DNA from 2 places in the Caballeronia sp. DA-9 genome. Region 2 is predicted to be linked to the other one. Evidence: riboswitches for the same ligand, from Rfam matches in the RefSeq annotation. Region 2 holds a riboswitch; the other holds the start of a gene.
What was found. Region 2 has a riboswitch for manganese ahead of mntP (manganese efflux pump MntP). Riboswitches for the same ligand answer to the same signal wherever they lie in the genome.
Positions count from the first base shown of each region.

Region 1 (3,906 bases), on a different replicon from region 2:
TACATGAGCACAGTGCAGTCGCTGACTTCGTTCGATTCGACCCAGGCGACAGGCTCGCAAGGCGGCGCGCTGCTTGGTGACTCCATGATGAACACAATCCGCAACACGCTTTCGAGCGCCCTGAGCGCCGGCGTGGGCACGGGCGCGTCATCGGTCAACCTTGCTTCCATTGGTATTACGCTGCAGCCGGACGGAACGCTTAAGACCGACACCGACGCGCTGAACGCCGCGCTCACCAGCGATCCGCAAACCGTCGCGACATTGTTCAACTCGAAAAATGGCGTCGCCGCGAATATGAACAGCGACCTGACGTCGTTCCTCGCGACCGGCGGCATCATGGATACGCGCTCGAGCGCGCTGACAGCCGACCTGAAGAGCCTGACGGACCAGCAAACCCAGCTCACCGCCTACGCGGCGCAGTTGACGACGTCGTATAACGCGCAATTTACGGCGCTGAACACGCTGATGTCGCAATCCCAAAGCAACGCCAACTATCTGACGGCGCTCTTCGGCGGTACAAACAGCGCGGGCGCGCTTGCGACCAACAAGTAACGGAGCCAGACGATGAACCAGGAAGAACTGATCGCCCGGGCATGGGTGCTGACGGAAGCCATAGAAAGCGCAGCCGCCGATAACGACTGGCCGCGCGCCGCGGAACTGACGAACACACGCTCGCCGCTTTTGATGTCATTACAAGCCAATCAGTCCGCCGACTCGATGGTCACGATTCGCCGGATCCAGGCGAGCATTGCCGCGATCATGCACGCGGCGACATCGGCGGAAACGGCGTTGATGAGGAATCACCGGCAAGCGATGAACCAGGCGAACGCCGCCAGCCGATATCAGCAAGCGGCGCGGTTCTGACGCCGCAATAAAGAGACAACGCAGAACAACAACAGATGCGCGGTAAGCACGACGCGCAATGTGATTGATGCCCGCTTCGGCGGGCTTTTTTTGCGCGCCGGATAGCCCTAGCGCCCCAGTGTCAGCGCAAGGTAGAACGCATAAAGCCCGCCGTTCACGAGCAGCGCCCACAGCACGATTCCGCCTTTCTTCGCATTGAGCCGCAGCCATGCGGCGGCGGCGAGCGTGATCAGCACGCCGGTCAGCACTTCGACGCGCGGCTCCCAAGGCGTCAGCATGATGCCGATACCTGGCAGCAGCGTGCCCTGGAACACCATCGCGCCGGTAATGTTGCCGAATGCGAGCGTATCCTTGCCGCGCCGCGCCCAGATGATGCTGTTCACCTTTTCGGGCAATTCGGTTGCAATCGGGATGATGATCAGCGAAAGCAGCAGCGCCGATATCCCCAGTACATGCGACACGCCCTCCACGCCCGCAATAAACCCCTTCGCCCCGCCAACCAGCAGCGCAGTGCCGACCGCCATCTGCAACACGATGGTCGCAAGCGTGGTAGGCAAACCCAGGCGCGCGATCAACAGCCGCTCGGGCGCTTCCGTGCCGTGCCCCTTTTCCACCAGACCCGCGGACGCGCGGAACGTCGTGATCACATACACCACGTATACGCCGACCAGACCTGCGGCAAACAAGGCGCGCACTTCCCACGCGTGATGCGGGACGAACATCGCGCCGGCCGCGATCAGGAATGCACACAGGAAGAAGTTGAGATCGCGGGTAAAGCCGGTATGTTCGGGCGTGACGAGACCTTTGAGGCCGCGCATCTTGAGAACGGCGACCGCCATCAGGCAGGTGGACAGCGTTGCGAGCATCAGCGGCGCGCCAAGAATGGCGCCCACGCCAATTTCCTCGTTGACCGCACGGCTTGCCGTGCCGCCCATCAACGCGATGATCGGCACCGTGGTCTCAGGCAACGCAGTGCCAATGGCCGCGAACAGCGAACCCGTGACGCCTTCGGATATGCCGAGTTTTTCGCCGAGATGCTCCAGCGCGTTGGTGAACAATTCCGATGCCGCCAGAATCACCACGAGCATGATGGCGAGTTGCAGGAATAGCAGTGTCATGCCGCACCTCGCAATGAGGCGTACTGGCAATAGCAACGCAAGGAGAGGCTTGTGACCGATGCAGGGTGTTTTTGTTTTGGAGACACGATGATTTCACGGTCGGACGTCAGCAAACCAGGGTGCTATCCCGCGCCGTCCGACCGTGAACGACAAGATGCACCCATGGTCTCGCCAAACCTGACCGGTCGAACGCGCCACGGCACCAGCCGAGTATGTTGACGCGTCCTCCTCCCATTGCGGAAGGAAGGCTACTCCCCAAAGACGGGCACGAGTTTAGCGTGCGCCCGCCGATTAGGCAAGGCGGCGCGGCGGCGTGAATCGTGTCCATATCGATATCCCGAATCGGTCGTTGTAGCGGAAATAACGTTTCAGTAAGCTACGGCGACGCGCCTTTGTTGCACGGAACCGTATGCCAGAACGCGCCGTACAATAAGTTGCAATGCAGTCGCAATACCGCCTGAACGCCGCCGCATCAAAAAATGACCAATTAACCGACGACACCGTCAAAACGGGAGATCTCATGCGCTTCAGAATGCTCGCAGCCGCAGTCCTGGCCATCGCGCCAATGCTCGCGATCGCAAAACCGCTTACCGTGTGCACGGAGTCGAGTCCGGACGGTTTCGATGTCGTGCAGTTCAATTCCCTCGTGACGACCAACGCGTCGGCGGACGTGATTTTCAACACGCTCGTTTCCTACGATGAAGTCGCGAAAAAAGTCACGCCGGCACTCGCCGAAAAGTGGGACGTGAGCGCGGACGGGCTGACCTACACGTTCCATCTGCGGCCGAACGTGGCGTTCCAGAGCACGGATTACTTCAAGCCATCGAGGAAACTGACGGCCGACGACGTGGTGTTCTCGTTCGACCGCATGCTCTCGGACAGCAATCCATGGCACAAGGTAGCCGGAGCAAGCGGCTTTCCCCACGCGCAATCAATGGGCCTGGTCAAGCTGATCAAGTCGGTGCAAAAGGTCGATGACAACACCGTGACGTTCGTGCTCAACACGCCGAACGCGACCTTCGTGCCCATCTTGACGATGGGTTTTGCATCGATATATTCGGCTGAATATGCCGATCAGCTGCTCAAGGCGGGTAAGGATACCGACCTGAACGCGAAGCCCATCGGCACGGGTCCATTCGTGTTGAAAAGCTATACGAAAGACGCCGTGATTCGCTATGACGTGAACCCCGCGTACTGGGGCGCGAAGCCGAAGGTTGACCGCCTGATCTACGCGATCACGCCCGATGCCTCCGTGCGCGCGCAGAAAATCAAGGCGGGTGAATGCCAGATCGCGTTGTCCCCGAAGCCGCAGGACGTGATCGACGCCAAGAAAGGAGGCTCGATCAAGGTGGTCGAAACGCCGGCATTCATGACGGCGTTCGTGGCGCTGAACACGCAGAAAAAGCCGCTCGATAACCCCAAGGTCCGCCAGGCGCTGAACGAAGCATTCGATCGCACGACGTACTTGAAGACCGTTTTCGAGAACACGGCGACGCCCGCCGTGAATCCGTTCCCGCCGAACACATGGAGCTATGACAAACAGGTCACGCCGTATACGTATTCGGTCGATCGCGCGAAAAAACTTCTCGCCGATGCAGGCTATCCCAATGGTTTCGATACAACCATCTGGGTGCGTCCGAACGGCAGCGTGCTGAATCCCAACCCGAAAGCCGGCGCGGAATTGCTGCAGGCGGACTTGGCGAAGATCGGCGTGAAGGCGCAAGTCAAGGTGATCGAATGGGGCGAGCTGATCAAGGAAGCGAAGCAAGGCCAGCACGACATGTTGTTCATGGGCTGGGCCGGCGACAACGGCGATCCGGATAACTACCTCTCGCCGCTCTTTAGTTGCGCCGCGGTGCGCTCGGGCATCAACTTCGCGCGCTTCTGCGATCCGACGCTGGATCGTTTGATCGACGAAGGCAAG
Region 1 is NZ_CP195133.1:215,169-219,074, reverse strand. Features, by position in the region: gene fliD (flagellar filament capping protein FliD) at 1-552, shown strand, start outside; gene ACRWA7_RS17175 (flagellar protein FliT) at 565-864, shown strand; gene ACRWA7_RS17170 (sodium:calcium antiporter) at 972-1,982, opposite strand; yybP-ykoY riboswitch at 2,080-2,255, opposite strand; gene ACRWA7_RS17165 (ABC transporter substrate-binding protein) at 2,503-3,906, shown strand, end outside.
Region 1: linked by a shared signal. The riboswitch ahead of ACRWA7_RS17170 (sodium:calcium antiporter) and the one ahead of mntP (manganese efflux pump MntP) in region 2 are both predicted to bind manganese.

Region 2 (3,906 bases):
TGCTGCGCCGAGCGCGCCGCCATTCCTCGTCCATGCGTTCGTCGAAGGCGCGCCGGTTCGGCAGGCCGGTCAGCGCGTCGGTGCCCGCGAGCCGTACGAGTTCTTCCTGCGCCCGCGCCCGCTCCCGAAGCGAAAGCGCCAAAAGCCACGACAACGCGATGAAACTCAGTCCGAACAGCAGCGTCAGCACGCCAACGACCGTGCTGCGCGCGCGCCACGTGGCCAGCACGTCGTCCTGCGCAGGCGCCACGCCCACAATGAACGGCGTACCCGTCACGCGCGCGAAGGTGTAGATGCGCACCACGCCGTCGACCGGCGATTTGGCCACATACGAACCCGAGCTCGCGCTCGTCATGCGCCCGAACGTGGCGGAACCGGCGACGTTGCGGTTGATATCGTCGTCCACGAAGGGTTTGCGCACGACCATTGCGCCATCGTTCTGGACGATGAAGATCGATCCTTGCGGGCCGACGTCGACCTTGTTCACGAGCGAGCGGAAATACGCGACGTTCACGGTCAGCAGCGCAATGCCGCCAAACGAGCCGTCGGGCATGTCGATGCGCCGGCTCATGCCGATCGCCATGCCGTGCGCATACGTCAGGTAAGGATGGGAGAAAAACAATCCAACCGATGGGTTGTGCTGGTGCGCGCGGAAGTATTCGCGCTCGGCGAAGGTTTCCGGTGGCGCCGCCGCGTTGTTGCCTTTCACGATCACCCGCCCGTTCGCGTCGATGACGTAGCCGCCGCCTATGTAGGCCGCCGTGGTCGCGCGGTCGAAAAGGATCCTGCGCCGCAGATCGGGCGCCAGCGCCATGACGGAGGGGTCGCGCGCGCCGTCGACTACCGCGCGCAGTGAGAGATCATAGATTTCGACATTCCGGGCAATATCGCCGCCAATGATTGACACCAGATTCTCCGATGTCTCGCGCGCGTGGCTGAGCGCCTCTTCGCGGCCCTGATACAGCGTCGCAATGGACAAGCTGGCCATCAGTACAGCGACCGCGGTGCCGGCAAGACCCGCCAGGAGCGGATAGCGCGACAGCGAGGTTGCCATGCCAAGCGCTGTCCATCTGTATCGGCCACGGCGCTTTCGCACGCTTGAACCGGGCGACAGGCGGTTTCTCATGGCGAACGCCTTGACGGTCGCGCAAGGATTTTTCCGCTGCGTTGTGACATGGGCGACCGGGAGGCATCGGGCGGCGGCATGGAAATCTGATTTGGCATCGCGCGGCAGTGTTGGGTCAAGGCGCCAATCTGGTGTGCTGCCCGCATTGTATCGGCCTGAAGCTTACGAATTGCCCAGTCGATCAATAAGGCGAGTCCCATCGGCTGGGTGCGAGAAAACGTGCCCGAAAAACTCATCCAAGATTACAAAATCATTTCTAACGTGGTAGCCTTTGCCGGTCTTTGGGGAGTAGCCGGCTTCCAGTCATTGGAAGCGCTCATGTCAACACGCTTGGTTCAATCGAACCATGGCATGAGCAACCAGTCCGAATTCTGGTTGGCAAGACCATCGATGCAACGCCGGGACCGGTCGGGCTCGGCGCAGCATCGCATGTTCCTGTCCCGGCCAGAATGATTATCTTCCCTCATGAATATCGCTTCCACTCTCCTGCTCGCCTTCGCCATGTCGACGGACGCCTTCGCCGCCGCCGTGGGCAAGGGCGCAACGCTGCAGCGTCCGCGCATGCGCGAGGCGCTGCGCACGGGCCTCATCTTCGGCGTCATTGAAGCGATCACGCCGCTCGTTGGCTGGGCGCTTGGCAAGGCTGCCGCGCCTTATGTCACTTCGTGGGACCACTGGATTGCCTTCGGCCTGCTGCTCGTGCTCGGGCTTCGCATGATCCGCTCGGGATTCAGCTCGCCCACGCCGGAGGCCGAGAAGCCCGTGCGCCACAGTTTCTGGCTGCTGGCCGCGACAGGCTTGGCGACCAGTATCGACGCCATGGCGGTGGGCGCGGGGCTGGCTTTTATCGATGTAAATATTTTCTCGACTGCCGCGACCATTGGACTAGCGACACTGATCATGGTGACCATTGGCGTGATGGTGGGACGCTTTCTGGGCCGCGCGGTCGGACAGCGCGCGGAAGTGGCGGGCGGCCTGATCCTGGTTGCGATCGGCTCGGTGATTCTGGCCGAGCATCTGGGGTATATGGTTTGATGCTTATGAGCGGTGCGCGCGCTTCGAGCGCAGCCTCGGGCACAAGCCATTTGTGATGATGGCCTTGTCGAATTTGATAAGGGTTCCGAAGTTTTACCGGTCGATGTGGAAATCGAGAGGTTGCGGTACTCCGTCAAGAAACGCGTGGCGGGCGTGTTATTTGCATGCCTGGATCACGGCGTCCGCCGCGCCGGCACATGGAGGCCTGCATCATGCCGCAGTTGCGAAGAGGATTTTGCCGTGTAGCACTGTGTGTCGTTTCCGTGGCTGTGTTCTCGCAGGCAGCGGTGGCGCAGCGGTCTATCGCGGTGATGGATTGCACGCTGATCGACGACAACGCGTCCTATAACGACGCCGATACCAACCGCACGCAGCAGGCGCGCCTGGAACTCGTCAGCAAGGACTTGCGCACGCAGTTGAGCGAGCGCCAGCTTTTTCGCGTAGCCAATAACGCCGCGGCGAGCGCCATGATCGCCCGGCTTGCGCGCGGGCAGGACTTGAACGCATGCAATGGCTGCGAACTGCAGATAGGACGCACGCTCAACGTGGAGCGCGTCGGCGTGTGCTGGGTGCAGAAAGTCAGCAACCTGATCATCAATATCAATCTGCGCGTGGAAGACGTGGCAACCGGCCACGCGCTATTCCAGCGCTCTGTCGATATACGCGGCAATACGGATTTATCGTGGAGCCGCGGCATGAAGGGACTGGTCGATCGTCTCGCTGAAGACCCCGAAGCAATCCAATAAACTGCTTTCGGGAAATTCTCCCGCCTCCATCCATTGTCAAGCGGCCGCGCGATGGGCTAAGTTGACCATGTCGCCAATGGCATTGCGAATGCGGGCGCGCAGTGCCGGGTCAGGCGGCGAACCAATAAAAACAAGCGGAGACGATCATGCAATTGAAGAAAGCAGCGGCGTATCTGGCGCTTGCATCGGTGACAACGTTGAGCGCGGGGTTCGCGCTGGCTGCAGCGCCGGTCGCTTATGTGACGAGCGAGACCATGGGCGTGGGGGTTATCGACCTGGACCAGATGACGCTCGCCAGAACCTTCGCCGTGGGCGACGATGGCCCGCGCGGCCTGAGCCTCACCGACGACGGCAAGCACCTGCTGGTCGCCAACAAGAAGACGGCCGATCTTTCCGAAATCGATACCGCGACCGGCAAGGTCGTGCGCCGCGCGAAGATTGGCCAGAATCCGGAGTTCGTGCGGGTGTATCGCGGGTATGCATATGTGACGTACGAACCCGGCGAGGACGGCGGCCCGCCGCAGGCGGCGGGTGCATCGGGCGGCGGCAAGGTTGCAAGCAAGGACGATGACGACGCAAACAGCCCGCCCGCCGAGATCGCGATTGTCGACTTGAAGACGCTGCGGGTCATACGGTCGGTGAAGAGCGGCCACGAAACGGAAGGCGTCGAATTTTCCGCCGACGGCAAGGAACTGCTGGTCACCAACGAGGGTGACGACACGGTGTCGGTCTATCACGTGGGCACGGGCAAGCCGCTGCGCAGCATCAAGCTCGATCATGGCTCGCGGCCGCGCGGCATCAAGCGTTCGCCGGACGGCCGGCAGTATGTGGTGACGCTTGAAAACACCGACAAGTTCGTGGTGCTCGACGCGCATAGCCTCAAGCCGGTCAAGACCGTCGATACAAAAATGGGCCCTTACGGCGTCGCGTTCGATCCATCGGGCAAGCGGTTACTGGTGGCGGCGGCGCGCGGCAAGACGCTTCAGGTGTTCGATTCCG
Region 2 is NZ_CP195132.1:1,636,961-1,640,866, forward strand. Features, by position in the region: gene ACRWA7_RS13710 (sensor domain-containing diguanylate cyclase) at 1-1,126, opposite strand, end outside; yybP-ykoY riboswitch at 1,398-1,503, shown strand; gene mntP (manganese efflux pump MntP) at 1,592-2,161, shown strand; gene ACRWA7_RS13720 (DUF3280 domain-containing protein) at 2,374-2,907, shown strand; gene ACRWA7_RS13725 (cytochrome D1 domain-containing protein) at 3,054-3,906, shown strand, end outside.